DNA from 2 places in the Bacillus sp. SRI_025 genome. Region 1 is predicted to be linked to the other one. Evidence: a T-box and tRNA genes for the amino acid it is inferred to sense, from the RefSeq annotation. Region 1 holds a T-box; the other holds one or more tRNA genes.
What was found. A T-box is a leader RNA that pairs with one kind of tRNA and senses whether it is charged. The one in region 1 lies ahead of glyQ (glycine--tRNA ligase subunit alpha), so its partner is inferred to be a tRNA-Gly.

Region 1 (16,014 bases):
CCCGAATGGAAAGATGGGGGCTGCTGCGATCATTGATGGAGAAGGCAATGCTGCCGATCAAAAATCTGAATCTCTATGGCTTGCTGAAATGAGTGATGCTGCCGAAAAGCAGGGGCGTGATCCAAAGTATGCTCTTGCCATGGCGGATGTAGATATAGACGCAAAAGAAGCCGGTGCACCAAAAGGGGAATTGCTCACCTTTAACACAGATCGGGCGCTTCAATTCGGGTATGCAGAAGGTGAAGCGAAAAATATGGATGACTTGCTTCAGAAGCTGAAATTAACAGACGCTTCTGTTCAATACGATGAAGTGAGCTTTGCTGAAAAGGTTGCGCGTTTTCTTACGCACCCAATCGTCATTCCGATCCTTTTATCCATTGCAAGCTTAGGATTAATTGTTGAGCTCTATTCTCCTGGCTTTGGAGTCCCGGGCACCATGGGAGTGACAGCGCTTCTTCTATTCTTTTATGGTCATCTCGTGGCAGGTTTTGCAGGATATGAGACATTGTTCCTGTTTTTAGCAGGGATTGCACTCATCATTCTGGAATTGTTTTTGCCAGGGGGAATCGTAGGTGTCATTGGACTGATCTGTGTCGTTGTCAGCTTATTTTTAGCAGCTGGAAGCTTTACAGAAATGGCGATTTCCATCTTGATTGCCACTGCTGTTTCAATCATAGCAGTTATTTTATTGACAAAGGTGTTGGGGAAACGTATGAAATTCTTTAAAAAGTTCATTTTAACCGATTCAACCAATAAGGAAAGCGGTTATGTCTCAAATGAAACAAGAGAAGATCTTGTTGGACAAATCGCAGTGACAGCAACTGCACTTCGTCCATCTGGTACGATCGTATTCGGAGATGAGCGCATTGATGTTGTGTCAGAAGGTGCATTTATCGATAAGGATGAGCAAGTAAAAATTGTGAAAGCGGAAGGCTCACGCATTGTCGTGAGGAAAGTATAGATATACTGATTTTAGAGGAGGAATAAAATGGATCCATCTACTTTACTATTATTTGTGATTATCGCAGCAGGTTTGATTGTTCTTTCGATCTTTTTCACCTTTGTACCGGTGATGCTGTGGATTTCTGCCCTAGCGGCTGGCGTAAAAGTGAGCATTTTTACACTTGTAGGAATGAGACTGCGCCGAGTCATTCCAAACCGAGTAGTCAACCCGCTCATCAAAGCACATAAAGCAGGTCTTGATGTGACGATTAACCAGCTGGAGAGCCACTATCTTGCAGGTGGTAACGTGGACAGAGTTGTGAACGCATTAATTGCAGCTCAACGCGCGAATATCGAATTGAACTTTGCCCGCTGTGCAGCCATCGACCTAGCAGGACGTGATGTACTAGAAGCAGTTCAAATGAGTGTAAACCCTAAAGTCATTGAAACACCATTTATCTCTGGTGTTGCGATGGACGGGATTGAAGTCAAAGCAAAAGCACGTATTACAGTTCGTGCAAACATCGACCGTCTTGTCGGTGGTGCAGGGGAAGAAACAATTATTGCCCGTGTAGGTGAAGGGATTGTCTCGACAATCGGTTCATCAGATAATCATAAAAAGGTTCTTGAGAATCCTGATATGATTTCTCAAACGGTTCTTGGTAAAGGATTAGATTCAGGTACTGCATTTGAAATTCTCTCGATTGATATCGCAGATGTGGATATCGGTAAGAATATCGGGGCGATTCTGCAAACAGACCAAGCAGAAGCAGACAAAAACATTGCACAAGCGAAAGCAGAAGAACGCCGCGCAATGGCTGTTGCACAAGAGCAAGAGATGCGTGCGAAAGTTGAAGAAATGCGCGCGAAAGTTGTAGAAGCAGAGGCAGAAGTACCACTTGCAATGGCTGAAGCATTACGTGAAGGCAATATTGGTGTCATGGACTACATGAATATTAAAAATATCGATGCTGATACGGATATGAGAGATTCATTTGGTAAAATGACAAAAGGTCCATCTGATAATGAAAACAAATAAGCATCCTCTCACGCTTTAAGGAGGGAGCCCATTGGACATTCTATTTGAAAATCCGCTACTAATTGCGATTATCATCGGTATCATCTCTGCCGTCTTTGGGAAGATCGGCAAACAAGAGGAGAACGAAGAGCAGAATCAGCAAAAGAAGCCCGCTCCTCAGCGTAAGCAGGTGCCCCAAAAACAAACAAAGCAAACAAGTCCAGATCCAGTCGTGACGGATCAGCTGGACGATTTCGGTGATGTACATGATCATGGCGGGATGAAGAAAAAAACTTCTCAGTCCTTACAAGATCGCTATACGGCTACACTTGCCGAAATGGAAGAAAGAAAAAACGAGCTGAACAAAGAGTTCCAATCGCTTGAAAGAGAGCTGACAAGGCCAAAGGCTGCATCTGCTGAAGTGAGGCCAAAAGTCATTGAGAAGCTGAACCAAGATACAATTGTTCAAGGAATGATCCTTGGAGAAGTATTTGGAGAGCCGCGCGCGAAAAAGCCGCACAGAACGATGAAACGGCCATATAAAAGATAAAGAAGAAAGTCCCCTTCAAAAAAGGGGGCTTTTTTTGTCTGATAACGATTTTTCATAAAGAAAATGCTGAAACGGCTGTTTTACGGGATTCATTAGCATGATATGAACCCCTGAGGAATAGGATGATATAGAGGCTTTCTCATCAGTCTCACCATCTTTCAGTTTGATCTCATACACATGAGGTGGGAAGGGGTTCTTATTGAATGGGAAAAAGAAAAAATCGACTTAAAGCATGGCTGACAAGAACACTTGAAATCCCTCCAGACGTGATGATGGATCTTCCCCGTATTACGATGGTTGGCAGACTCCACATTTACATAGAGAACCATAAAGGGCTTTTGCTTTTCAGTGATCAAGAGGTAAGGCTGATGCTCAAACAGGGACAATGCATTATTTCAGGGAAAGATTTTGTGATTAAAACGATTTTGCCAGAAGAGATTTTATTGGAAGGGAAAATCGATGAGGTCCGTTATATTGATTCTTAACTGACGGAGGGGAGAAGCGTGAAGAATAAATGGTTCGGCTATTTTATTGGCAGAGTGGAAGTGGAGATCAAAGGAAATGGCATTGAGCGGCTCATCAATGAGTGCACGAGGCAGGGGATCACAATGTTTCAAGTGAGCCGCCGTCAAGACAGCGTGTGCTTATTTATTCGCCTATCAGATGTACATGCCTTCAGAAAGGTACGCAGACATCATGACGTGACATGTTCATTTCATCAAAAGAAGGGCTTTCCGTTTCTACTTCTTTGGTCAAGGAAGAATATCGGATTTACCCTTGGGATTGTATGTTTTCTAGTGACGATATTGGCACTTTCAAACATGGTATGGAAAATTGATATTAAAGGAGCCAATCCAGAAACTGAACATCAAATGAGAAAGCATTTAGACGACATTGGGGTGCAAAAAGGACGTTTTCAGTTTCTAATGGGAACACCTGAAAAAATTCAAAAATCCCTGACAACCAATATTCAAAGCATCACATGGGTCGGTGTTGAACTAAACGGTACAACCTTTCAAATGAAAGTTGTGGAAAAAAATGAACCCGAAAAAGAAAAATACATGAGTCCTCAGCATATCGTCGCCAAGAAAAAGGCTGTCATCACGAGAATGTATGTAGAAAAAGGGGAGCCGCTCGCCGCGGTTGATGAACATGTAAAGAAAGGACAGATGCTTGTCTCTGGACTCATTGGCAGCGAAGATCAGCAGAAAACGGTAGGAGCCAAAGCGAAAATCTATGGTGAAACGTGGTATCGTTCTGAAGTTTCTGTCCCTCTTCGAACATCTTTTGACGTCTTTACGGGTAAAATGAAGACAAAGCACAAGCTCTCCGCATTTGGAGGCTCACTGCCATTTTGGGGCTTTTCTTTTAAAAAGGATGATTTCAAGCAGCCAAAAACAGAAACAGAAGTTCATCCGCTTCATTTCTTAAACATGCAGCTCCCATTCTCTTATGAAAAGGAAATCACACGTGAAAGTGAGAAAATAAATCGAGAATACACAAATAAAGAAGCGGTTCAAGCAGGGATTAAAATGGGTAAAAAAGAATTAGAAGAGAAGCTAGGTCAAACAGGAGAGGTGAAAAGTGAAAAAGTTTTGCACGAGACAACAGGGAATGGTAAAGTTAAGTTAATCATCCTTTACCAAGTAATAGAAGATATTGTTCAACCAACACCTATTGTTCAGGGAGACTAGAGAATGACAGAACATTTACTTGAGATTCAACAAAAATTGGATAGTCCAAACGAAGCGATTGCTTTATTTGGCAATCAAGATGCTTATCTGAAACTAATGGAAAACGAGCTGAACGTCTCCGTTATTACGCGTGGAGAAAAAGTGTATGTTTCTGGTGAGGAAGCATCGAGAGATACAGTAAGCCGTTTGATCACATCTCTTTTACATCTCATCCGTAAAGGAATCGAGATATCTGAACGGGATGTCGTCTATGCCATTAAAATGGCGCAAAAAAACAAGCTGAATTATTTTGAGAATATGTATGAAGATGAAATTACGAAAAATGCCAAAGGAAAGTCGATCAGGGTGAAAACAATCGGCCAGCGGGAATATGCTGCGGCGATGAAAAAAGATGACCTGGTCTTTGGAATTGGACCAGCTGGTACAGGGAAGACGTATTTGGCAGTCGTCAATGCGGTACATTCATTAAAAAATGGACATGTGAAACGGATTATCCTGACAAGACCAGCTGTTGAAGCAGGAGAGAGTCTTGGCTTTTTACCAGGCGATCTAAAGGAAAAGGTAGATCCTTATTTAAGACCACTATATGATGCCTTGCATGATGTGCTTGGCAGTGATCATACGGAACGTTTAATCGAGCGCGGCGTGATTGAAATAGCGCCCCTTGCCTATATGAGAGGCCGGACGCTTGATGATGCATTTGTTATTTTAGATGAAGCGCAGAATACAACACCTGCCCAAATGAAAATGTTTTTGACGAGACTTGGCTTTGGTTCTAAAATGGTCATTACAGGAGATATTACACAGATTGATCTGCCAAAGGGCATGCAGTCAGGTCTTGCGGCTGCAAAGGACATGCTTGCAGATATCAAGGGCATCTCATTTATTGAATTAGACCAGACAGATGTGGTCAGACACCCGCTTGTGGCGAAGATCATTGGCGCATACGAAAAGCAAAAATGAACTGAGTGACCCGATCGTCTTCATCGGGTCATTTTGTTTCGATCGTGGTTTAAAGTAAAAAAGGAGGTACTTTCCTTGAGAAAGAATCAAAAAGGCAGTAAGCGCAAAAGACTGCTGTCTAAAAAAGAACCTCAGAAAATGGAGCGCTCACGTTATTTAAATGTTTTGCTGTACGCTGCTTTAGCAGCCATTTTATTCGTGGTGCTCTTCTTCCATGTAAAGCCTGAATCGCTCGACTTAGATTTATTTTCTGTGAGCGAACAGACCATCTATTCTCCGTCAACTGTTGATGATCAAGAAGCGACAGAAGAAAAGAAACAAGAAGCAACAGATCAAGTGGAAGATCAATATACGCTCAAAAAAGCGTATTCTGATAATCGTGTAGACCTCATCTCATCCCTCTTTGAAGCCATTAAAGAAGAGAAGAAAGCAGCTGATGAAAAAGAGAAAGCGCCATCAGATCAAGAAATGGTCAAGCGTGTCAAAGAAAAGCTCACAACAGATATGCAGGAAGCTGTTTCGGATCAATCCATCAAAGCACTGCTTCAGGCAAGTGATGAAAATCTCTCATTTACTAAGGATTCCATCATCACAGTGGTGAATTCACTGATGAGTAAAGAAATCACAGCAGCAAAATTACAAGATGAGAAAAAACAAGTCAAAACAGAACTTGAAAACAATTCGATTCCATCAAAATACTTAAATGCAGCGAAAGAAATCGGTGAATTTGCGATCATCCCAAACTATGTATTTGACCCAGTGGCAACAGAGAAGAAAAGACAGGAAGCGGCTGACAATATTCAGCCAGTGCAAATTAAGCAAGGGCAAATCTTAGTTGAAGAAGGAGAGCTCATCGACCGGGAAGTTTATCGCAAATTAGAACTCACGGGTCTATTAAACAGCTCAAATTTATTTAAGCCTGTAAGTGGTCTTTTCATATTAATTGGCCTTTTCTTAGCAGCGATTATTCATTCCCTTGAATCGAGAAAAAAGTCGCTTGTCCATAAGAATAAGTCATTATTGCTCTACTCGCTTATTTTTACGATTATTTTAATTATTATGGAAGTGTTCAGTCTCTTCCAGGAAACGAAATATACAACGATAGGCTATGTTGTGCCAGTGGCACTTGGCACGATGCTGATCAAACTGCTCATTAATGAGCGGTTAGCAATCTTCTCCGGTCTTGTATTTGCTCTTTGCGGCAGTATGATGTTTAATCAAGGAGTAACCGGCGTCTTTAACTATGTGATCTGCGCTTATTATCTGATGAGCGGGATGGCGGGTATTTTATTTTTAAGAAAACATAATGCAAGATCAAAAATATTGCAGGCTGGGCTTTTGGTGGCGCTGGTGAATGTACTTGTGGTTTTATCCATTACACTGATCCAAAACTCTTCACCATCAGGGCTTGAAATCGGTGTGAACCTCATGATGGCGATTGTGTCAGGGTTTGCATCATCTATCTTGGTCATTGGGTTAATGCCTGTTTTTGAGAGCATGTTTGGCATTCTTTCCACAATGAAGCTGATTGAATTATCTAACCCAAATCATCCGCTCCTCAAAAAGATTTTAACCGAGACACCAGGTACATATCATCATAGTGTCATGGTGGCGAATTTAGCGGATGCTGCATGTGAAGCAGTTGGTGCAAACGGTCTTTTAGCAAGGGTCGGCGCTTATTATCATGACATTGGGAAAACGAAAAGACCGCAATACTTTATCGAAAACCAAATGAACATTGATAATCCGCATGACAAGCTTTCTCCTCAGCTGAGTAAAAATATTATTATTGCCCATACGACAGATGGCGCTGATATGCTGAGAGAAAAGAAGTTTCCTGAAGAGCTTGTCGACATTGCAGAACAGCATCACGGAAAGTCTCTTTTAAAGTTCTTTTACTATAAGGCAAAAGAGCGTGATGATCAGGTGACAGAAGAAGAATTCCGTTACCCTGGTCCAAAGCCGCAATCAAAAGAAGCAGCGATTATTTCTGTGGCTGACAGCGTTGAAGCGGCGGTTCGTTCCATGCATAATCCAAATCCAGAGCGGATTGAAAAGCTTGTCAAAGGCATTATTTCGGATAAAATGCAGGACGGGCAATTTAGTGAATGTGACCTGACATTTAAAGAATTAAATATTATCAGCCAAACGATTTGTACAACATTAAAGGGGATTTTCCATTCTCGGATTGAATATCCAGATGCCCCGAAGCAGAAGGTGAAGTAAATGACATTGTTAATCGATTTAATAGATGAAACAGGACAAGTATCAAAAGAGCAGCTTGAAGAAGTGGAAAAGCTTCTTCAGTTTGCTGCAGACGAACTTGAGGTCAAGGATCAAGCGGAAGTATCAGTGACGATCGTTTCGAATGAAGAGATTCATCAAATCAATAAAGAATACCGCGGAAAAGACGCGCCAACAGATGTGATCTCCTTTGCACTTGAGGAAGAAGGAGAAGGGGAGATTGAAATCATTGGAGCGGATGATATCCCGCCTGTACTTGGTGACATTATCATTAGTGTAGATCGAACGAAAGAGCAGGCGGAGGAATATGGACATTCCTTTATGAGAGAGCTTGGATTCTTAACGATTCATGGCTTCCTTCATTTGCTCGGGTATGATCATATGACAGAGGAAGATGAAAAAGAAATGTTCGCCAAACAGACAAAAATCTTGGATGATTATGGCCTTTCGAGATCATCGTAAGAAAAGAAGGCCGCTCGCCCGTTTTTTTCGGAGTTTTTACTATGCATTTAGAGGAATATGGCGAACTTTCTTGAATGAACGGAATTTTCGATTTCACACAGTCGCAGCCATCATCGTGGTGATCTGCGGCTTTTGGTTCCGCATTGACCCATTTGAATGGCTGATCGTTCTTCTTCTTTGCGGGGGGATGTTTGCGCTTGAACTTGTCAATACAGCCATTGAACATACAGTGGATCTGATGACAGAAGAAAGGCACCCGCTTGCAGAGAGAGCGAAGGACGCTGCGGCAGGCGCTGTTTGCGTTTACGCCGCAATTTCGGTTATGATTGGGTTGATCATCTTCTTACCGAAGATCATGCAATAGAACAATATTACTATTTATTAACATTTTTAGAAATGGGCGTGAAAATGTCACGTGAATTATGTAAAATATAAATGTGACAGTGGTACCATTTCTTCTGAAAGTGGGAACTAGGAATGAACAAACAAGAGTTGATTTCAGAAGCAATCAAAGCAAGAGATTTTGCATATGTACCCTATTCTAAATTCAAAGTCGGTGCAGCGTTACTGTCGAATGATGGAAAAGTGTATGGCGGCTGCAACATTGAAAATGCAGCATATGGTATGTGTAATTGTGCGGAAAGAACAGCACTTTTTAAAGCCTATTCAGAAGGCATTACATCTTTTCAAATGTTAGCAGTGGTGGCTGATACAGACCGTCCTGTTTCGCCGTGCGGCGCATGCAGACAGGTCATTTCAGAGCTATGTGCACCTGACATGCCAGTGATTCTAACGAACTTAAAAGGACATATATACGAAACAACAGTAAACGAACTATTGCCAGGAGCATTTTCACCGGAGGATTTAAATGACTAACGAAAGCTTCAAATCAGGATTTGTATCAATTATTGGAAGACCAAATGTAGGGAAATCAACCTTTCTTAATCGTGTTATTGGACAAAAGATCGCCATCATGAGCGATAAGCCCCAAACGACGCGAAACAAAGTGCAAGGTGTCCTGACAACGAACACATCACAAACGATCTTTATCGATACACCGGGGATTCATAAACCTAAGCATAAGCTTGGTGATTTTATGATGAGGGTGGCTCAAAATACACTGAAGGAAGTCGACCTGATCTTATTTATGATCAACGCACAGGAAGGCTATGGCAAAGGTGATGAATTCATCATTGAACGACTAAAGCAAACATCTACACCGGTGTTCCTTGTCGTGAATAAAATTGACCAAATTCATCCAGATGAACTGTTTCTTTTAATTGATGAATACCGCACACGTTATCCATTCAAGGAAATTGTGCCAATTTCAGCTCTTGAAGGAAACAATATCGACACGCTTCTTCAGCAGATTGAAGGTTATCTTCCAGAGGGCCCTCAATTTTATCCGGCAGATCAAGTAACAGATCATCCAGAACGGTTTATTATTTCTGAATTAATTCGTGAAAAAGTGCTGCATTTAACGAGAGAAGAGATTCCGCACAGTATTGCGGTTGCGATTGAATCAATTAAGCCAGATGAAAATGGCAAGATCCATGTCGCGGCAACCATTGTCGTAGAACGTGATTCGCAAAAAGGGATCGTCATTGGTAAACGAGGCAGCTTGTTAAAAGAAGTGGGACAAAAAGCGCGCAGAGATATTGAAGCACTTCTAGGCTCAAAAGTGTATTTAGAGCTTTGGGTCAAAGTTCAGAAGGACTGGCGTAATAAATCCACTCACCTTCGTGACTTCGGATTTAGAGAAGACGAATATTAAAAAATCGCTGCATTTGTCAGCAAATCTGACAATGGTGCGGTTCGATTAGTAAAAATTGTTTATCATGAAATGGAGGTAGCCTGGTCAAGATAAAATTAATATGTTGGATGTAGCGTTGCTGCTTCTAATAAAGAAAGGTGGGGTTTTTATGTTGAATTTTACATGGAACGTATTTTCACAAACAGGAAGCGTTGACACGTATCTGCTTTTCAAAGAGTTAGAAAAGGAGAACCTGGAAAGACCCGATGTACTTGAAGAAGAAATAGCACGATTTGATTTTCCAATCTTATAATTCTTGACCCCCTCCAGCGCTCGGAGTGTAGACAAATGCTCATTAAAAGTGAAGGAATCGTCCTTAGAACAACAGATTATGGCGAAACAAACAAAATTGTCACGCTGCTCACTAGAGAACATGGGAAAATTGGCGTGATGGCAAGAGGCGCAAAAAAATCAAACAGCCGCCTGTCAGCCATAAGCCAGCCGTTTTTATACGGCACCTTTCTTATCCAATCATCAACAGGAATTGGAACGCTCCAGCAAGGCGAAATGATTGAAAGTATGCGGGCCATTCGGGAAGACTTATTTCTGACCGCATATGCCGCATATATGACGGAATTGATTGATAAAGGGACAGAAGAAAAAAAGCCAAACCCTTATTTGTTTGAGCTTCTGCTTCAATCTCTGCGTCATCTCAACGAAGGCACAGATGCTGATATTATTTTATTTATCGTAGAGGTTAAAATGTTATCAGTGATGGGGATGAAGCCTGAACTTGATCAATGTGTTCACTGTGGTCAAAAAGAAGGGCAGTTCCATTTCTCGATAAGAGATAACGGCTTCATTTGCCAAAATTGTTTTTCGAAAGATCCATATAAACTGCCCTTATCCCCCGCAGCTGGAAGGCTGCTCCGTTTGTTTCATTATTTTGATTTATCAAGGCTTGGTCAGGTTGATGTGAAGCCTCAGACGAAACAAGAAATTCGTCAAGTGCTTGATCACTACTATGACGAATATTCCGGCCTCTATTTAAAATCAAAAAAATTCATGAATCAAATGGAATCCATGAAAAAGCTAATGGGTGACGAAAACAAAAGTTGACATCTCCCATGACTTTTTGTAAGATCATCTAAGATAAAATATGTTGCATTGACAGAAAGAAGTACTTACGTAAAATCCATAAAAGCGACCTTAGGGCGGTGTGAGCTAAGGATGGAGGCGTAACGAAAGGCATTCTTGAGCAACGTAAAACAAAGCGGCTGGATGCTACGACACCAGCAAATAGGGTGGAACCGCGGGAAAAACTCTCGTCCCTATGTTTGCAAAGAACCTTGCGAGCATAGAGACGGGAGTTTTTGTGTTCTCTTACAAGGTTCTAATCCCACCCGCCATACATAGCGGTTGGTGTAGAAAAGATGGAGGTGCGATCATTGAATATTCAAGACATGATTTTGACGCTGCAAAAGCATTGGTCAAATGAAGGCTGCGTATTAATGCAGGCGTATGACACAGAAAAAGGTGCCGGAACGATGAGTCCATACACGTTCCTCAGAAGCATCGGCCCAGAGCCATGGAAGGTAGCATATGTAGAGCCTTCAAGACGCCCGGCTGATGGCAGATATGGAGAAAACCCAAATAGATTGTATCAGCATCATCAATTTCAAGTGATCATTAAGCCATCACCTGACAATATTCAAGAACTATATCTTGAATCATTGAAGGCACTTGGCATTGACCCGCTGAAACATGACATTCGTTTTGTGGAAGATAACTGGGAAAATCCATCTCTTGGCTGTGCTGGACTTGGCTGGGAAGTATGGCTTGATGGGATGGAAATTACGCAATTCACGTATTTCCAACAAGTCGGCGGCTTAGAATGTAAGCCCGTTTCTGTTGAAATCACATACGGTATTGAACGTCTTGCTTCTTACATCCAGGACAAAGAAAATGTCTTCGATCTTGAATGGACAGACGGATTTACGGTCAGAGATTTATTCTTAATGGCTGAATATGAGCACTCTGTGTATACATTTGAAACATCTAATACTGACATGCTGTTCGAGCTATTTACAACCTATGAGAAAGAAGCACATAGTCAAATGGACAAAGGACTTGTTCACCCGGCATACGATTATGTCCTCAAATGCTCTCATACATTTAACCTGCTCGATGCAAAGGGCGCTATTTCTGTGACTGAGCGAACTGGTTATATCGGAAGAGTGCGTCAGTTAGCAAGAAAAGTAGCCAAAACCTATTATGAAGAACGCGAAAAATTGGGATTCCCTATGCTAAAAGAGGAGGCGGCTTCTCATGAATAAAAAAGATGTATTACTTGAAATCGGCTTAGAAGAGATGCCGGCTCGTTTCATGCCAGAGAGCACAAAACAACTAGGTGAGAAAGTAAAAGCATGGTTTGAAACGCAAAATATTTCATTCGAAGAGACTGCTTTATTTAACTCACCAAGACGTCTTGCTGTACTTGTGAAAGGTGTTGCAGAAAAACAAGAAGACATCAAAGAAGAAGCAAAAGGCCCAGCTAAAAAGATTGCCCAAGATGCTGAAGGCAATTGGACAAAAGCTGCTGAAGGCTTCGCCCGGGGCCAAGGTGCTTCAACAGACGATCTCTATTTCAAAGAGATCAAAGGAGTGGATTATGTCCATGTCCAAAAGTTTCAAGAAGGGAAGCAAGTCAAAGACCTTCTCCCAGCGTTAGGTGAAATTGCTGCTTCATTAAGCTTTCCAAAGAACATGAGATGGGGAAGCGAAGATTTACGCTATATCCGTCCGATTAAATGGATTGTTTGTTTATTTGGACAAGAGATTGTACCTGTTGAAATTGCCGGGGTGAAAAGCGGCCGTGAAACAAGAGGACACCGTTTCCTTGGTACGACAGCGAGCATTGACACTCCTGCTTCTTATGAACAAACTTTGCGCGATCAATTTGTGATTGCAGACTCAGATAAAAGAAAACAATTAATTACTGAACAGCTAAATGCGCTATCTTCAGAAAAAGGCTGGGTCATTCCTGTTGATCCTGAACTTCTAGAAGAAGTGAACGATCTTGTAGAATATCCAACTGTGCTGTCTGGTTCCTTTGAAGAGGAGTTTCTTGCATTGCCGGAAGAAGTATTGGTGACAACAATGAAAGAGCATCAACGCTACTTCCCTGTGAAAAATGAGCAAGGAGAATTATTACCGCATTTTATTACAGTCAGAAATGGAAACAGTGAGGCGCTGGAAAATGTCGCAAGAGGGAACGAAAAAGTACTTCGCGCACGTTTATCAGATGCTGCATTCTTCTATAAAGAAGACGAAAAACTAGTGATTGAAGACAATATTAAAAAGCTTGATAAAGTGGTATTCCATGAGAAACTTGGAACAATCGGCGACAAGCTGAAGAGAGTGACAGACATTGCAACCCGTCTAGCGGCGCATGTCGGAGCAGATGACGAAACAACAAAACGCGTGGCTAGAGCAGCAAGTATTTCGAAGTTTGACCTTGTGACTCAAATGGTCTATGAATTCCCTGAATTACAAGGAATCATGGGTGAGAAATATGCAAGAGCTCTTGGTGAACATGAAGAAGTGGCAAGAAGCATTAACGAGCATTATATGCCGCGCTTTGCTGGTGATGAGGCGCCGTCTACTTTGATTGGTGCGATTGTGGCCGTAGCAGATAAGCTCGACTCTATTTGTTCATTCTTCTCAATCGATGTGATCCCTACAGGTTCTCAAGATCCTTATGGACTTAGAAGACAAGCGAGTGGTATCGTTCAAATCCTGCTTGACCGTCATTGGAATATTTCATTTAAAGAGCTGTTAGCACTTGCTCAAGTAAAGACAGAACATGAAGCTGCTCTAATTGAATTTTTAACGCATCGTTTAAAATATGTTCTTCAAGCAGAGCATATTCGCCATGATGTTGTTGATGCAGTGCTGGATGTTGAAAATATTGAGCCATATGCAGTCGTCAAAAAAGCAGCTGTTCTTGAAGAGAGTGTAAAACAAGAAAGCTTCAAAGAAACGGCTGAAGCATTGGGACGTGTCATTTCAATCAGTAAAAAAGGCGAAGACGCAGAGATTCAGCCTGAACTGTTTGAAAATGAACATGAGCAAAAGCTGTTTGAGGCGTATCAGCAAGTAGAGAAAGCTGTCAAGGACCATGTAGCAGCAGGACAATACAGGTTGGCTCTTGAGGCGCTGGATACATTAAAAACACCGATCGTTCATTATTTCGATCACACAATGGTTCATGCGGATGATGAAAAACTGAAGCGAAATCGTTTGGCACAAATGGTCAAACTAGCCAAAGTGATTCAATCATTTGCGAATATGAACAATTTAATTGTAAAATAAATACCTAAGAACGGTTGCCTTTTCCGAAGGGCAATCGTTTTTTACTCATTTAATTCACGGTTTTTGAGTGGATTTTTGTTTCATTCGGACAAAGATGCGCTATAATATGATGAGTTATGAAAATGATATACATAAAATAAAGATTTCGCTCTCTCTATTTAAAGGTGGTGAGTACAATCGAGTTAAATAAACGGCAAGAGCAGATTTTACAGATTGTCAAAGAGAATGGTCCGATCACTGGAGAGCATATCGCCGATCGGCTGAACTTAACAAGGGCGACCCTCAGACCGGATTTAGCCATTTTAACAATGTCAGGCTTTTTAGAAGCAAGACCAAGGGTCGGCTACTTTTTCACAGGAAAAACAGGCACGCAGCTTCTCGCAGATAAGCTGAAAAAACTTCAAGTGAAAGACTTTCAATCCATTCCAGTGGTGATACATGAGAATGTTTCGGTTTATGATGCGATTTGTACGATGTTTTTAGAGGATGTGGGCACATTATTCGTTGTGGATGATCACTCTATTTTAACAGGCGTGTTATCAAGAAAAGACCTCCTTCGCGCAAGTATAGGGAAACAGGAGCTTCCATCTATCCCTGTCCATATTATTATGACAAGAATGCCGAACATCACCGTTTGCCGCAAAGAAGATTTCATTATGGATGTGGCGAAGCACTTGATTGAAAAGCAAATAGATGCACTTCCTGTGATAAAAGATACGGAAAAAGGCTTTGAAGTAGTCGGAAGAATCACGAAAACAAACATGACGAAAATACTTGTCAGCTTATCGGAGAACGAAATAATCTAATGACAGAAGACTGCGAGGGGATGTTATGAGTAATCGCGTAATTTTTGTGGTATCAGATTCAGTAGGAGAAACGGCAGAGCTCGTGGTCAAAGCGGCACTTAGCCAATTTGATGGCGGCTCATCAGACCATTCAAATATTAGAAGAATCCCGTATGTAGAGGATGTTGGTACGATTAAAGAAGTCATTTCACTGGCGAAAGCAGATAATGGGATCGTCTGCTTTACTCTTGTTGTGCCAGAAATGCGCCAATTCTTAATCGAGGAAGCAGAAGCAAACGGTGTTGTTTATTATGACATCATCGGTCCACTCATTGATAAAATGGAGACGGCCTATGGAAATGAAGCGAAACATGAGCCGGGTCGTGTACGTCAATTAGATGAGGACTATTTTAAAAAGGTAGAAGCCATCGAGTTCGCTGTGAAATACGATGACGGCAGAGACCCAAGAGGTATTCTAAAGGCTGATATTGTACTCATTGGTGTATCACGCACGTCCAAGACACCATTATCTCAATATTTGGCGCATAAACGGCTGAAGGTAGCGAACGTACCAATTGTACCTGAAGTTGATCCGCCAGAAGAGTTATTTTCAGTTGATCCGAAGAAATGTATCGGTTTGAAAATTAGTCCAGACAAACTAAATCATATTCGCAAAGAGCGTTTAAAATCTCTTGGTTTAAATGATCGCGCTATTTATGCGAACATTGAGCGGATTAAAGAGGAACTAGAGTATTTTGAAAAAGTGGTTGATCGTATTAACTGTCAAGTCGTTGATGTATCGAATAAAGCAGTTGAGGAAACGGCAAATGTCATCCATCAAATGCTGACCAAAAGAGGTTCCGAATAAACTCAGGATGCTCCTCCTGGGTTTTTCCTATGGTGGGAAACGGGTAAACAAAAACAATAGCATATTTGCTGCATTTGTATTATAATAAAAAATTGTGATAAAATGATTGATTTTAGGTTTAAGTTAAGTCAAGAACGAATAAACTAATATTGGCAGAAGTCAAGTGATTCTGAACATAACTTTTCGACAAAATGAGTTTTACTGTTGATTGCTTTATGGGGGAAAAGTATGGTCTTTTTGCTTCTCTAAAGCAGGAATAAGGTGGAGGGATGGAGAATTAGTCACCTGAATGAACGTAAAAAAGAGAGGACGATTTATGTCGATGCAGATGCTTGTCCTGTAAAAGACGAAATCCTTTCTG
Region 2 (16,014 bases), on a different contig from region 1:
GATTTGATTGTACTGGTCACTCGTTCCTTCACATTTTTGGAACGGCTTTGCTCATGGTGACGCGTAAAATCATCTTTTTCTGGATGCTTTTCATGGTCATGGCAGGGCTCGCTTTTTTATTCATTCCTGATCCATCGATTGCAGCCATTGCGATTTATTTTACGATTATTTATTTCGGGTTAATTACCGGAACTGCCTTACATGAGGCGGCACATGGCTATGCGCATCGGAAATTTGCAGGGCGAGATGGTCCTCAAGGCTTTTTTGCGAGTGATATGATGTCAGTGAAGTTTGTAAGACCCGTATTAGATCCGTTTCAGAAAAAGCAGGTATGGATTACGCTGCTTGGACCGCTCGTTCCCGGTGTGATTGGCGCAGCAGGCATCATAGTGACCATTTTATTTCTAAAAGAAAATCCGGTTTCGACAGGTTTTTTCATTTTTTCAATCTCGTATTTTATTCAATTACTCTATCTTCTTCCGTTTATGGGGGATGGTAAATCCATTATGAAGCAGCTATTGCTTGGGGGAATGGGAGGACAACGATCATGAACGTACAGGCGATGAAACAAGGCGCAATAGTTGGTGGTTTTCTAGGGTTCTTAGGCTTTCCGATGCTGACAATCGGCGTATTGTTCTATCATTTATTTCAATCAAAAACGAATGATGCTTTATTATTTAACAGTCTCGCTTTTGAAATGGAAGGCTCGTCCGCATTTACTTTTCAGATCAAGCCAAACTTTTTTATTTATATGATTGTGATTTTTGCTGCGAGTTTTCTCATTGTGGCATGCCTATCAGCAATAAAGCAGAAAAGAGCGAAAGGTTAGGAGAATTCTCCTAATCTTTTTTTGTATGACAAACCAAATTTTAGTATAATAAGAAATAAAAAACATCAAAGGGGATCACAATGTTTAAAAAATGGAGCATTCTTTTATTCACAGTTTTTCTATTAGCAGGATGCGGCGAGAAGGCTGCGGAAACAACGACAACCGAAAAGACGGTTTCGACAATAAAAACAGAGCCTGCTACTAAAAAACAAGTAACCATCGAACAAATGAAACTCTCAAAAAAAGAAAAAAACTTACTAGAAGCAGCAACGACTAATGAAAAGGTGGCTCTGACACTGAAAGGATTAACGAAGAAGAACAAGAGTATTACGTTTATCGGGAGCCATTACAAAAATGGCCGATTAGTGAATAAGGAAGCATCATCTGCTACCTTTACTTTACACCAGAATGGAACCGACCAAACGGTGAATGTGCTTCTTCAATTACATCATGAGAAAGATACATATGAATCACAATTTAGTATTTGGTCAGATAAAAAGAATGATGGGATGACGAAAGCGACATCAAGCTTTCCGTTCAAAGTAAGTGACTATGTATTTTCTGCACAACCTGAAACTATCAAAGTTGCTTCTGGAGAAAAGGCTCTGATTGCGTATACAGCGGCGATGGGGAAAGACGGGGGTTCAACTATATTTGAAGAGATTGAGAAGAATCCAAAGCAAGCGCTGAAAAATAAGTCACATGCATACTTATTTTATATCCAGCTAGATAAATAACTATCGTAATATATACGGAGAATATGAATTTTTTTGACGAAAAATCTTCATATTCTCTTGACGAATTGTTAAGAAAGTTGTAACATAATAAAAGTCAACGCGATGACGTTGCTTTTAAAAAATTGATGCGGGTGTAGTTTAGTGGTAAAACCTCAGCCTTCCAAGCTGATGTCGTGAGTTCGATTCTCATCACCCGCTCCAATACATAATTTTGTTTATAACGCAGTATTTCGTTTCATAGATAAACGAAGTGTTGCGTTTTTTATTATGTCAGTATAATGTGAAAAAGCACTGTCAGGCTACAGTGCTTTTTCAATGAGTTCATATTTGCTTTCTCCGCCATGTATTTGTACAAACATCTTCGTCAAGGATTGAATAAGAGCTTCACTCTTTTCCCGGGAAATAGATGGAGGGAAAAGGATGATTTGAAGAATGTTCTTTGTGTCTGGAGAAATATGTGCTGTACTTGCTTGAGAAAATAATCCATTCAGTCCTGCGCCGTCCTGCCATTCGATGTGACCAGCCTCATGTTTTGTCAGTGAAAGCGGTCCTTTGATGCGATCGGCATCTAATGTCAGGATGGGTAAGAAATATTTTAGTGAGAAAAATATCGACAAATCCTGTACGGAATTGGTCGAGTCAATAAATTGTTCCTTTTGGATATCAGAAAGAAGTGAAAGGAAAGGAACATCTTTTAAAAGATCCGTCCATTCTTTGATGGCTGGTACTTCTTCTAAGACTTTATCTTCGTATTCAAAAAATAAAGATTCTTGAAACAGGCGTAAGCGGCCTTTTAACATTTGAGGTGATGTGCCAACTTCAATATGCGAATATTCAATCTGCCCAACATGGATAGACGGGTTTTGAGGATGAGAAATTTCCATATGTATCTTCACAGTGACTCACTCCAATCGGTCATGATACACTCGTATTATACTGAAAACAACAGAAGAAACAAAGAAAGGAGGTTTGCAAGGTGATTCATGTTGGAGAATTAAAAGAAGAATTGATTCAATATGCGAAAGAAATTGGTGTCGATAAAATTCGATTTGCAAGTGCCGATACATTTGATTCATTAAAGGACCGCCTCATCTTACATGAATCGTTAGGGTATTTGTCAGGTTTTGAAGAGCCTGATATTGAAAAACGAACAAACCCTTCTTTGCTGCTTCCGAAGGCCAAATCAATTGTTGCGATAGCGCTCGCGTACCCTTCCAAAATGAAAGATGCTCCACGAAGTACAAAGGATGCGAGAAGGGGGATCTTTTGCCGGGCTTCATGGGGAACAGATTATCATGTCGTGCTGAAAGAAAAGCTTGATATGCTCGAAGAATTTTTGCGGAGCAAGCATGTCGATATACGGACAAAATCAATGGTGGATACAGGAGAATTGTCTGATCGTGCTGTAGCAGAACGTGCTGGCATTGGTTTTAGTGCAAAGAACTGTATGATTATCACGCCAGAGTTTGGATCTTATGTGTATTTGGCTGAAATGATCACAAATGTCCCGTTTGAGCCGGATGAGAAAATTGAAGACCAGTGCGGAACATGCAATAAATGTGTGGATTCGTGTCCAACAGGTGCGCTTGTGAATCCTGGACAGCTGAATTCTCAGCGGTGCATTTCATTTTTAACGCAGACAAAAGGGTTTTTACCTGACGAATTTCGTTCGAAAATAGGAAATCGATTGTACGGGTGTGATACGTGTCAAACTGTCTGCCCGATCAATAAAGGAAAAGATTTTCATCTGCATCCTGAAATGGAACCGGATCCTGAAATTGCAAAGCCGCTGTTAAAGCCGCTTCTGACGATCAGCAATCGTGAGTTTAAGGAAAAATACGGTCATGTTTCAGGTTCATGGCGGGGGAAAAAGCCCATTCAGCGGAATGCAATTTTGGCACTCGCTCATTTTAAAGATACATCTGCCTTACCAGTGTTAATTGAGCTGATGCACAAGGACCCAAGACCGGTCATTCGGGGAACAGCTGCTTGGGCAATTGGGAAAATTGGCGATGATCAGCAGCTCCCAGAGCTGGAAAAGGCTCTTGAGCGGGAAAGTGATGAAGAAGCGAAAGCGGAGATTGTGAAAGGGATTGAGCTCCTGCAGACACCTTTAAATACTAAATAACATCCCTGTGAACATAGAATGAACCAAACAGAGATTTTAAAAAATGTTTGGTGGTGTCTGTGTGTGAAACAATTATTAGAGAAAACTTTAGAAGACAGGCTGGCGTATTTAATCAATGACCGTGCAATCAAGCAGCCGCAGCTTATGTCTGATGTGGAAGCAGTAGAGCGGAAAAAAGAGCTTTTTGCTAGAAGACAGGTTGAAATTGTGAAGGCGAAAGCAAAAACAAAACTTCTCGATTCAGCCATTCAAGATGATGGAGCTCAGCATGTGCAGTACCTTGCTCATCTCACATATGTCTGCAAGGATGTAGACGATTCTTTTTATTTAGAGGAACAGGTGGAAAAAAGAGAAGCATTTCTTTATAACGACATGCTTGTCAAAGATCGGATGATGCTAGAAGAGCGGCAAGGGGAAGAGCTTATGGATGAGCGCTTTCAGACCGAAGAACAATTCGGTAGAGCTTTTCACTATGACCGGCGGGCAGCCGTGCAGTATGCGGAGACTTACTGGAATAAGCGGAATCCAGCCTATAAAAATTTTGAAGATAACTGTACAAATTTTATTTCACAATGTTTGAAAGCAGGGAATGCGCCAACAAGAGGATATCCGAACCGCGGGTCTGGCTGGTGGGTGCGTCCGCATACGTGGAGCTATAGCTGGACGGTGGCTCATGCGATGAAAAATTATTTAGCGAATTCGAAAGCGGGTTTGAGAGCAAAGAAACTCAAAGAACCACGCGAGCTTCAAATTGGAGATGTCATTTGCTACGATTTTGAAGGTGATGGAAGGTATAATCATACAACCATTGTTGTTGATCATGACAAAGGCGGAATGCCTCTTGTGAATGCACAGACGTATGACTGCCGCATGCGTTATTGGTCATACGAGGATTCGACCGCCTATACACCTGCTATTCGATATATGTTTTTTCACATTTTGGACGATGCCGCGAAAGGTAGTTAGTGGTATAATGTTGAGCGGAAAAGAAAATTAGAGGTGAACTTTTTTGGGACTTCATGTCGTTTTATATCAACCAGAAATTCCAGCTAATACTGGAAATATTGCGCGTACATGTGCAGCAACAAATACAACCCTTCATCTGATTCGTCCGCTTGGTTTTTCGACAGATGACAAAATGCTGAAGCGTGCAGGACTCGATTATTGGAAATATGCCAATGTGGTCTATCATGATTCACTTGATGAATTGTTTGAGGCTCATCCGAAGGGGCAATTTTTCTATATCACAAAATTTGGCCAAAAGCCGCATACGACATTTGATTACTCTCAGCTGGATGAAGACTATTTCTTCGTCTTTGGCAGAGAGACAAGTGGATTGCCAAAAGATTTGATTGAACAGAATATGGACCGTTGTCTTCGTTTACCGATGACAGAGCATGTTCGTTCTCTGAATCTGTCGAATACGGCAGCCATTCTTGTATATGAGGCACTTCGCCAGCAGCAATATCGCGATCTCATATAAGATCATGATAAGAGCCGAGATACTGATCTCGGCTTTTTTATGTGAGATAAGATACAGACAGATGAAAAATATGACTTAATTATACTTTTTTGACATGTTAAAAAATAGGTAGTATGATAGATTGTGATGACGTTTTTAAAAAATGATGAATCCATTAGGAGGAGTAATGAGATGAAAAAGCTACTGATCACTAGTGCCATCAGCTCAGCAATTTTAATGGGGACGATTCCAGTCAGTATTCCAGGACTCTCTCAGACGCAGGAGATAGAAGCAGCGCAGCTATCAAAAGGGATTGGCGGGCGCACTTATATCAATAGTAACGGATCCATATTGGTCACAAAAATTCAGCTCCCTCCCGCAATGAGTGTGTCAAATGGTACAGCTTATATTTATTCTGGATTCACAGGTTCAAAGGAAGCGGATATTGGGCTTCAATACAGTCCAACCTATAATGTGTGGAAACCTACGATGAAAGTAGGAGCAAATAATCAAGAGACATATATCGAAGGGAAAAATGACTTTACGTATACAAAGGGATTTAAACCTGGAAGTACTGTTCAAATGACGATTTATAAAAATTTGAATGGGCATACTAGAGCGACGTTCTGGGGTACAAATAATGTTGGCTATACCGGCCGCATTATTACAGAAATTCAAAACTCAAACATTGGCGCTGTGACTAAGTGGAAACTACTGTCGACGGTAGCAGTAACTGACGATATTTATCGAAAAGACATCCGTGCGAACTTCTCTACTCGTTTTACTGACATCACATTAGATAATCGTGCCGTCACACCTGTGGTCGATACGCAAGACTTTACGAAGGTTCAGGTGTCAGGGAATACAGTGAATATGCAAGTGCTGAAAACAACGAACTAAATGAAAAAAGGATGTTCCGCAAATGGAACATCCTTTTTTTCATTTCCCAGGCTTGCCTTCGTAGCCAGCAGTGAAAATGGATACTAAAAACGTAATGATGACGCCCATCATAATGACCGTTCTCATATAAGCTCCCCCTTATCCCTTTGTTCCGTTCGCTGCCTGTTTCATATGATGTGAAGTTCACCTTGAAAAGCAGGAGAAGAAAATCATTTTTCTCCTATTTTTCCTTTATTATGAAGGGTCTTGCGGATGGTTGTCAATTCAGTTTGCCAATTCGTCATTTTGAAGAACGAAAGCATGTAATAGGACGCCTCCGCATAGATTGTAAAACAGTATCTGATTTCTAGCTTCAATCTTGAAAGAGGAGGTTCATATGGATATTTTAAAGAAAATCGAACAGCACAGAGAAGAAGAGCAGCGTCTCAAATGGGAAGGCACATTCAGCGATTATTTAGACATTATTAAGGAAAATCCACTTGTCGCTCAATCTGCTCATTCTCGCGTTTATCATATGATTAAAGACAGCGGGATTGAAGAGGAGAATGGGGTCAGAACCTACAAATTTTTTGATCAGGAGCTGTTTGGGTTAGAGGAATCACTCGAAAGATTAGTGGAGGAATATTTTCACCCTGCCGCAAAGCGGCTGGATGTCAGGAAGCGTATTTTATTACTGATGGGACCAGTAAGCGGAGGGAAATCGACGCTTGTCACTAGATTGAAAAGAGGACTTGAAGAATATTCACTGACAGATCATGGCGCAGTTTATGCGATCAAAGGCTGCCCTATGCATGAAGATCCGCTTCATCTTATTCCGCAAAATTTGCGGGAGGATTTCTATAGAGAATATGGGATTCGTGTGCAGGGGAATTTGTCGCCTCTGAACATGATGAGACTGGAAGAGGAATATGGCGGCAGAATTGAGGATGTAAGGGTCGAGCGGATCTTTTTCTCAGAGGATAAACGGACCGGCATTGGTACCTTTAGTCCGTCTGATCCGAAATCTCAGGACATTGCCGATTTAACAGGAAGCATCGATTTTTCAACCATTGCCGAATTTGGATCAGAGTCAGATCCCCGTGCGTACCGCTTTGATGGAGAACTCAATAAAGCAAACCGAGGGATGATGGAGTTTCAGGAGATGTTAAAGTGTGATGAGAAATTTCTATGGCACCTCTTGTCATTAACGCAGGAAGGAAATTTTAAGGCAGGGAGATTTGCCTTGATTAGTGCAGATGAATTGATCGTCGCCCATACGAATGAAACCGAGTACCGGTCATTTATTTCAAATAAAAAGAATGAGGCTTTGCATTCAAGAATTATTGTGATGCCAATTCCTTATAATTTAAAGGTCACAGAAGAAGAACGCATTTATCATAAAATGATTTCAGAAAGTGATGTCTCAGATGTGCATATTGCCCCGCATACGCTGAAGGTAGCAGCAATGTTCTCCATTTTGACGAGATTGAAAGAGCCGAAGCGTTCTGATATTGATTTGGTGAAAAAAATGCGTCTGTATGACGGAGAAAGTGTCGAAGGCTTCCAGTCAGTCGACATTGATGAGATGAAAAAGGAATTTCATGATGAAGGGATGAGCGGAATTGACCCGCGTTATGTAATCAACCGAATTTCATCTACCATCATTCGAAAGAATATGGAATCGATCAATGCACTGGATGTCCTGCGCTCCTTAAAAGAAGGGCTTGATCAGCATCCATCTATCTCCAGCGAGGACCGGGAACGTTATTTGAATTTCATCTCAGTCGCGCGAAAAGAGTATGATGATATTGCGAAGAAGGAAGTGCAAAAGGCATTTGTGTATTCCTATGAGGAGTCTGCGAAAACGCTGATGGATAATTACTTGGATAATGTTGAGGCTTATTGCAATAAAAACAAGCTGCGTGATCCGTTAACGGGTGAAGAAATGAATCCTGATGAAAAGCTCATGCGTTCAATTGAGGAGCAGATTGGCATTTCTGAAAACGCCAAAAAAGCATTTAGAGAAGAAATTCTGATTCGTATTTCGGCTTATGCGAGAAAGGGAAAACGCTTTGATTATAATTCTCATGAGAGATTGCGAGAGGCCATTCAGAAGAAGTTGTTTGCCGATCTAAAAGATGTGGTGAAAATTACGACATCGACGAAGACACCGGATGAACAGCAGCTGAAGAAGGTCAACGAAGTAGTGGCTAGATTGATTGATGAGCATGGCTATAATTCAACAAGTGCAAATGAACTTTTAAAATATGTAGGCAGTCTTCTGAATCGTTAATAAATGAAGGAGGCATTATTGGCGCATCAGCACCGGTAATGTCTTTTTTAGAAATGATCGTCAACTTGGATGACGAGCAGCATAGGATAAAGGAAGAATTGTGGAAAAAGGTGAGGAGGGGGATGGATGTCCCGGCAAGAAAAAAGTCAGTTTATTGTGTCTCAGGAAGACTGGTCCCTCCATCGAAAAGGTTATGACGACCAGCAGCGTCATCAGAAAAAAGTCAAAGAGGCGATTAAAAACAATTTGCCGGATCTTGTCACAGAAGAAAGCATCATCATGTCGAATGGAAAAGATGTTGTTAAAATTCCGATTCGTTCATTAGATGAATATAAAATTCGGTATAACTACGACAAAAATAAGCATGTGGGTCAAGGGGATGGAGACAGCGAGGTTGGCGATGTTGTTGCGCGTGACGGCTCAGACAGTAAGCAGGGTCAAGGAAAGGGGCAGGGCGCTGGAGATCAAGCTGGTGAGGATTATTACGAAGCAGAAGTCTCATTAATGGATCTCGAGGAAGCACTGTTTCGTGAACTGGAGCTGCCAAACCTCAAGCAAAAGGAGCTTGACGACATCATTGTCGAACAAATTGAGTTTAATGATATTCGCAAAACCGGGTTAACAGGAAATATCCACAAAAAACGAACGATGCTGTCGGCATTTAAACGAAATGCGATGACAGGCAGTCCTTCCTTTTATCCCATCTACCCGGAGGATATCAAGTATAAAACGTGGAATGAAGTGACCAAACCAGAGTCGAAAGCCGTCGTTTTGGCGATGATGGATACGAGCGGAAGTATGGGTCTTTGGGAAAAATATATGGCGAGAAGTTTTTTCTTTTGGATGACACGTTTCTTACGGACAAAGTATGAGACAGTTGATATTGAATTCATTGCTCACCATACAGAGGCGAAGGTGGTAGACGAAGAACATTTCTTCTCGCGGGGTGAGAGCGGGGGGACCATTTGCTCGTCTGTCTATCGAAAGGCACTAGAGCTCATAGACGAACGATACCCGCCGTCGCGGTATAATATTTATCCTTTTCATTTTTCTGATGGTGACAATTTGACATCAGATAACGCCCGGTGTGTGAAACTTGTTTCTGAGATCATGAAAAAAGCCAATTTATTTTGCTATGGTGAAGTGAATCAATACAACCGGCATTCTACGTTAATGTCAGCATACAAGCATATTCAGGATGAGAAATTTAAGCATTATATTCTGAAGCAAAAATCAGACGTTTTTCTCGCACTAAAAAAATTTTTTCAGCAGGAAGAAGTTCATTCATAACGAGCACATTTGAAAAAACCTTTCAGCATAAGGGCTGAAAGGTTTTTTGTGTGGAGAAGGAAGGGATCACCAGAAAAAAAGTAAAACTTTCTCTTTGACATTTCAATTTTCATTTATTAATATTTAATCTTGTTAAATATAAGTTTTTCAAAAAAGATGCCGATCGTCTTTTCTTCTTTTTCTGCTCCTTGCTCATAATTGAACAATAAATATAAATGGGCTGCACACCATGTTTCGGGCGGGGGTAGATCAAGGGAAAAAGACAGATTGTTGAGCTTGTTTCATATTCTGTCAGATGATGGGCATTCTAAGTTTGCTAAAGCAGATGACACTATATTTTTATACATGAAAGGAGAAACAAAACATGAACAGAGGGCGTTTATTGCTAACGAACATTATTGGCCTTATTGTAATTCTTGCCATTATTGCCGGAGGTGCTTATTACTACTACGAAAGCACAAACTTTGTCAAAACAGATGAGGCTAAAGTGACAGGTGACATGTATCAAATCACAGCACCAGCAGCTGGACAAATCAAAGGCTGGGATATCAACGAAGGTGACGAAGTGGAAAAAGACAGCACAGTTGCAAAAGTTGAAGGACAAACAAAAACAAACATTAAAGCAGTGGCTGATGGCACATTAGTCAAAAAAGAAATCCAAAACAACCAACAAGTGCAGCCTGGTACAGTTCTTGGTGAAACAATCGATTTAAGCAAGCTTTACATCACAGCAAATATTAAAGAAACAGATATTAAAAACATTGAAAAAGGCGATAAAGTCGACATCGTTGTAGATGGAGATCCTGATACAACATTTGAAGGAACTGTTGAACAAATTGGTTATGCGACAAACTCAACATTCAATATGCTGCCAGCAACAAATTCAAGTGGTAACTATACAAAAGTAACGCAAAAAGTAGCAGTGAAAATTTCAATTAAAAATCCATCAGACAAAGTACTTCCAGGTATGAATGCTTCTGTCAAAATTTCATCTTAATGATGATTGATATCAAAAAATGAAAGGAGGTTGTCTGAGATGGCAAATCAACCTGCAGCGACAAAACAGGGAGCAGGCTCCTTGTCTTTACTGATCATTTTAATGGCCGGTTTGTTCGTAGCGATTTTAAACCAAACGCTTTTGAACGTAGCTATGCCCCATTTAATGACAGAATTTAATGTGAGTGCAACGACGATTCAGTGGCTGACAACAGGCTACATGCTTGTCAACGGTGTGCTGATTCCGTTGTCTGCGTTTTTAATCACACGTTTTGGACAGCGTAGCTTATTCCTAGTGGCCATGATCTCATTTACACTAGGTACATTTATTTGCGGTATTGCGCCAAACTTTTCAACCATGCTCATCGGCCGTTTGATTCAGGCTGTCGGCGGCGGTATTTTACAGCCGCTCGTCATGACAACAATCCTTTTTATTTTCCCTCCGGAAAACAGAGGGAAAGGAATGGGGATTTTCGGTCTTGCGATGATGTTTGCTCCTGCAGTAGGACCAACATTATCTGGCTACATTATTGAACATTATTCTTGGCGTATTATGTTTTACGGACTTGTGCCAATCGGTGCGATTGTCATTATCGCGGCTTTCTTTATGTTTAAAAATATTGTAGAGCCTAAAAAAATCAAGCTGGACAGTCTTGGTGCGATTCTTTCAATCGTTGGTTTTGCTTCCCTTCTTTACGGAGTGAGTGAAGCAGGAAGTGATGGTTGGACAGATCCGATCGTCTTATCTACGATTATTATTGGTGCGATTGCGATTATTCTCTTTATTTTCCAACAGTTGAAAGTTGATAATCCGATGCTTGATTTCCGCGTATTTAAATACAGCATTTTCTCATTATCAAGTGTTATTAACATCATTATTACGGTTGCCTTATATACAGGGATGTTCTTACTTCCGATTTATCTGCAAAACCTCGTTGGGTTTACGGCATTGCAATCTGGGCTATTAATGCTTCCAGGGGCACTTGCGATGCTCATTATGTCCCCGATTTCAGGGATCTTGTTTGATAAATTTGGACCTCGTCCGCTTGCGATTGTGGGGATGCTCATTACCGTTGTCACGACATATGAGTTTACAAAGCTGACCATTGATACTTCTTATAGTCACATTGTGCTCATGTATGCAGTACGTGCATTTGGTATGTCACTTCTTATGATGCCGGTTATGACAGCAGGGATGAACCAATTACCACAGCACTTAAACAGCCATGGTACAGCGATGTCTAATACATTGAGACAAATTAGCGGTTCCATCGGTACGAGTTTGATCACAACGATTTATACGAATCGGACGACATTCCATTATTCCAATATGGCGGATCAAACAAATACAGCCGACCCGCTCTTTATGAATTCATTCCAGGCGGCTGTATCGAATGTGATGCATCATATGGGCATGACAGCAGAAGCTGCTCAAAAATATGTATCCACCCAGCTCTTTACGAAAGCACAGATCGATTCAAACGTGATGGGTATCAATGATGCTTACATGTGGGTGACATTATTCTGTGCGGCTGGTGTCATTCTCAGCTTGTTCCTGCGAGATGTTCGTAAGGATAAAAAGCGAAAAGAACAGCAGCATAAGAAACAAGAAATATCATTGCTTCCAGCACCTAAGGAAGCAAACCAAGATGCAAGATAAGTGTGGAGGGACCGTACATGAAAATTTATGTTGTATACGATAGTGAAGGTGACCATACAAAAGCACTTGCAGAAGCGATTGCAGCAGGCGCAGGTGAAACAGAGCAAGCTGAAGTATTCATTGATCACGTGAAAGATGCAGACATTCGCAAGCTTGATCAAATGGATGCGATCATTTGGGGCTGCCCTGGTCACTTTGGTACCATTAGTTCTGGGTTAAAGACATGGATTGACCGTCTTGGCTACTTATGGGCAGAAGGAAAACTAATCGATAAAGTCGGTGCTGTTTTCTGTACAACTGCTACAACACACGGCGGTTTAGAAATGACAATGCATAATTTGATTACCCCAATGTTCCACCAAGGAATGCTTGTTGTCGGCCTTCCTGGAAATGTTCCTGAGAATGCTTTATACGGCTCTTACTATGGAGCTGGTGTGACATGTCCGATCGATTCTGATGAATTGATTTCGACTGAAGGCTTTGAACTCGGAAAAGCACTAGGAAGACGTGTAGCATCAGTCACTGCATCATTTAAGCGATAAGGAGAGGGTTCTTTTGGCGACGATTATTGTAGCGTTAGTAGCTGCTGTTCTAGTCATTATTGGATTAGTAGCGTTCAATGTCAGACACGCATCGGCCGATAAGGAAGAGATCAAAGAAGATGTCTCCAATCAGCCTGACGTGCCGCATAGCGAGCCAGAAGCTGTTGCGAGACCTGTAGAGCCTGAAGTTGAAAAAAAAGCGTCAGAGCCTTCTCAAACAGATGATGCTGCGGCTGGCGACGATTTCTATAGACAGGCGCTTCAAAAGTTTAAACAGCCAGAACCACCTGTCAAAGAAGAAGAACCAGAAACTAAAATGAATGATGATATGTATCGTTCTGCTTTGCAAAAGCTAAAGCAGAAGGACAAATAAAAAAGAGAACCTCTCATCAGGTTCTCTTTTTTATGCAACAAAAAAACCGCCGGCAAAAGCCGGGCGGTTTTCCTTCACTCTATAAAGTGCTAAAAGAGCAGATGCTCTTAAATTACGCTTTGTTAACGTTAGCAGCTTGTGGTCCACGGTTACCTTCAACGATTTCGAAAGAAACTGATTGACCTTCTTCTAAAGTTTTGAAGCCTTCGCCTTGGATAGCAGAGAAGTGAACGAATACATCGTCTTGACCTTCTACTTCGATGAATCCGAAACCTTTTTCAGAGTTGAACCATTTTACTTTACCTTCTAACATGAAATTTCCTCCTAAAGCGATCTTAACGCTTAAATTCACTATTCTTGCTCTTACACAAACTTCAAAGACGAAAACTCTTACAAAACTTTCTTCTTAAAGATGATACGAACAAAAATAATTACCTTTACTTTACCAGTGTTTGCGGGAAAAAACAACTGTTATACGAAAACTTTTTTAAAAATAATTAGCGCTAACAAATTGAGGAAAATGCCTATGTCAAATGGTCTTTTTTTCTCTCTGAAAAGCTCACTTGATTTCGGCCGGACTCCTTCGCTTTATAGAGCTCCTGATCAGCTATAATCGGTAATTGCTTAATGTCTGCACTAGTTCCATGAGAATAAGCACATCCGATTGATACTGTAGTATGAATGGACAGACCGTTTTTTAAATAAATCGGCTGATCTGCTATTTTTTTTCGTAAGCGTTCTGCAATCTGCCATGTTTTTTCAATTGTACAGTTTGGAAGAAGGACAGCGAATTCTTCACCGCCAATCCGCCCAATATAATCAGAGCTTCTTGTGTTTTTAATCAGCCTTGTACCAATTTCTTTTAAAACGATATCTCCCTCATGATGCCCATATTGATCATTAATGGTTTTGAAGTAATCGATGTCTAGGTAAATAAGGGACATTTGATGGATAGGCTGCTTCAACTTCTTAGTAAAAGCATCACTTAATACCTCATCGAACTTCCGTTTATTTAAAACACCTGTTAAAAAGTCATAATGAGCTTGGAATTTATACAAATTTAACAGCTGATATGCTTTTGTTTGATGCTCAATGACATAAAAATTAAACAATCCAGCAATATATGAGAAAATCCAATAAGTAGAATGCAGTTGAAATGATGTCTCATGCACGACCATGATAAACAGGCTTGTGGCCATCACATTACCAATCGTAATGGATAACAGCATTTTCACAACATGATTCATATGACGCTCTGCAATCAAAAAAGAAGAGGCTGCGATAAACATCATGGAAAAAATATTGATGGAAGAAGCGATGTTGGCTTCAATTAATAATCGGCCAATGACGACAACAAAGGCTGCAATCATTGTTTGGGCGATGCCTCCATAAAAGGCCGTTAAAATAAGGGGAATATGTCTTAAATCGATGATCGCTGGTCCTGTTTTAATAGAGAAGAACATTAAAAGGACACCGAGTAACCCAGAAAGCATGCCTTTGCATATTTGTCTGAGCAAGGTATCTTCTTTTTTTAGAAAATTCTCTTTAAACACAAGCATAAATAAATAATGGAAAGTAACAAGAATTGTTAAATTAATAAAGAGGTCTCTTAGCAAAATAGAATCACCTTTTTAAAATTACTAAAATTTGTTGCAAAAGAAAAGGGTAAAAAGGATAATTAATAAAAATTTTAATGAAGAGGAATTGAAGAAAATGCGAGGAAAACGCTTTCCAGATCAAACGGACTGGCTTTCTTTTTTTGAAAAAATGCCAGATGCCGGATTTGAAAAAGAAATGCCGGTTGAATATCAAGATTTGACGTTTCGGTTCGAGAATCAGGAGGAGCGATTTGTTGTGGGCATGTCGCTTGCTATGCGGGAATTTACCTTAAAGGTCGTTCGAAAAAAGACCGAATCCGTTTTAGGCATATATGATTTTAAAACAGTGCAGCATGTAGAGATAAAAAAAGATCGGAAGGAAGAAAAGGAGCTTTTGCTGATATTAGAGCATCATGACGACTTCCTCACAACAATCGAAATCTCATTTTCACCTTCCTTTTGTCTCATGGTCAAAGAACATTTTTCTGGAGAATAAACAGGAGCCTCTTTTTATGAAGGCTCCTGTTTTATTATTTGTGCTCGATGTCATTGATGACTTGCTGGATTGATTCATCATCCATCACATTCATCACATTTTCATCAATGTGAAGAGATTGCGCATAAGACTCTCTTGGCTGATGGGTTCTTGTTGGTGATTGGTGCTGGTTTGTTTGATTTGGCTGGACAGCTGTGAATGCTTGCTTGATCATTTGTCCAACTTCACCTGTTCCTTTTGATTCTTTATGTGAGTGGGACTCATGGCGAGATGAGTTTTGGTGCTGATGGTTTGTGCCTTTATTCATTGAAGACATATTCATTTGTGTCATGCTTTTCAGCCTTCTTCGTAAAACTGGGGAGAATAATGCAATGATAGCTGTTGATACTGCGATCATTGCGCCAGTGCTCATACCTTTTCTTTTTTTAAACAAACGAATCCCTCCATTTGGTCGTGATGATTCTTCATCATGTTTAGGATGACCAAACCCAGCTGAATTATGAATTCATTTTACGAAAACAGAGGATGTGTGCATAAAAAGCCGGCTGGATGAAAAACCTATGAGCAAAAGGAGGGAATAATTGATGAATAAGAAATGGATGCTATCTTTACTGCTCGTGCCAACATTAATCACCGCTGGGTGTGGAATGAACAATCAAGGCGATGAGCGTAGAGGAACAATGAAAAGGCAATATGAAAATGTCACATATAAGAATGACAACATGAGACAG

Region 2: it has a tRNA-Gly gene. The T-box ahead of glyQ (glycine--tRNA ligase subunit alpha) is inferred to sense a tRNA for this amino acid. The anticodon was not compared.

Annotation. Positions count from the first base shown of each region.
Region 1 is NZ_JBYEGB010000002.1:467,339-483,352, forward strand. Features, by position in the region: gene AC20OE_RS07300 (NfeD family protein) at 1-961, shown strand, start outside; gene floA (flotillin-like protein FloA) at 989-1,981, shown strand; gene AC20OE_RS07310 (hypothetical protein) at 2,013-2,510, shown strand; gene yqfC (sporulation protein YqfC) at 2,714-2,995, shown strand; gene yqfD (sporulation protein YqfD) at 3,014-4,204, shown strand; gene AC20OE_RS07325 (PhoH family protein) at 4,208-5,167, shown strand; gene AC20OE_RS07330 (HD family phosphohydrolase) at 5,282-7,393, shown strand; gene ybeY (rRNA maturation RNase YbeY) at 7,394-7,873, shown strand; gene AC20OE_RS07340 (diacylglycerol kinase family protein) at 7,851-8,237, shown strand; gene AC20OE_RS07345 (cytidine deaminase) at 8,351-8,749, shown strand; gene era (GTPase Era) at 8,742-9,647, shown strand; gene AC20OE_RS07355 (YqzL family protein) at 9,796-9,939, shown strand; gene recO (DNA repair protein RecO) at 9,975-10,745, shown strand; T-box leader at 10,785-10,962, shown strand; gene glyQ (glycine--tRNA ligase subunit alpha) at 11,075-11,962, shown strand; gene glyS (glycine--tRNA ligase subunit beta) at 11,955-14,000, shown strand; gene ccpN (transcriptional regulator CcpN) at 14,168-14,806, shown strand; gene AC20OE_RS07380 (pyruvate, water dikinase regulatory protein) at 14,832-15,653, shown strand; gene AC20OE_RS07385 (YaiI/YqxD family protein) at 15,915-16,014, shown strand, end outside.
Region 2 is NZ_JBYEGB010000003.1:473,397-489,410, reverse strand. Features, by position in the region: gene AC20OE_RS12170 (PqqD family protein) at 1-551, shown strand, start outside; gene AC20OE_RS12165 (hypothetical protein) at 548-829, shown strand; gene AC20OE_RS12160 (hypothetical protein) at 910-1,566, shown strand; tRNA gene AC20OE_RS12155 (tRNA-Gly) at 1,694-1,767, shown strand; gene AC20OE_RS12150 (hypothetical protein) at 1,866-2,462, opposite strand; gene queG (tRNA epoxyqueuosine(34) reductase QueG) at 2,546-3,694, shown strand; gene AC20OE_RS12140 (amidase domain-containing protein) at 3,758-4,660, shown strand; gene trmL (tRNA (uridine(34)/cytosine(34)/5-carboxymethylaminomethyluridine(34)-2'-O)-methyltransferase TrmL) at 4,704-5,177, shown strand; gene AC20OE_RS12130 (YrpD family protein) at 5,349-6,056, shown strand; gene AC20OE_RS12125 (PrkA family serine protein kinase) at 6,433-8,328, shown strand; gene yhbH (sporulation protein YhbH) at 8,455-9,618, shown strand; gene AC20OE_RS12115 (biotin/lipoyl-containing protein) at 9,983-10,615, shown strand; gene AC20OE_RS12110 (DHA2 family efflux MFS transporter permease subunit) at 10,655-12,274, shown strand; gene AC20OE_RS12105 (NAD(P)H-dependent oxidoreductase) at 12,292-12,816, shown strand; gene AC20OE_RS12100 (hypothetical protein) at 12,830-13,189, shown strand; gene cspB (cold shock-like protein CspB) at 13,302-13,502, opposite strand; gene AC20OE_RS12090 (diguanylate cyclase) at 13,714-14,805, opposite strand; gene AC20OE_RS12085 (hypothetical protein) at 14,903-15,283, shown strand; gene AC20OE_RS12080 (spore coat protein) at 15,318-15,716, opposite strand; gene AC20OE_RS12075 (YhcN/YlaJ family sporulation lipoprotein) at 15,868-16,014, shown strand, end outside.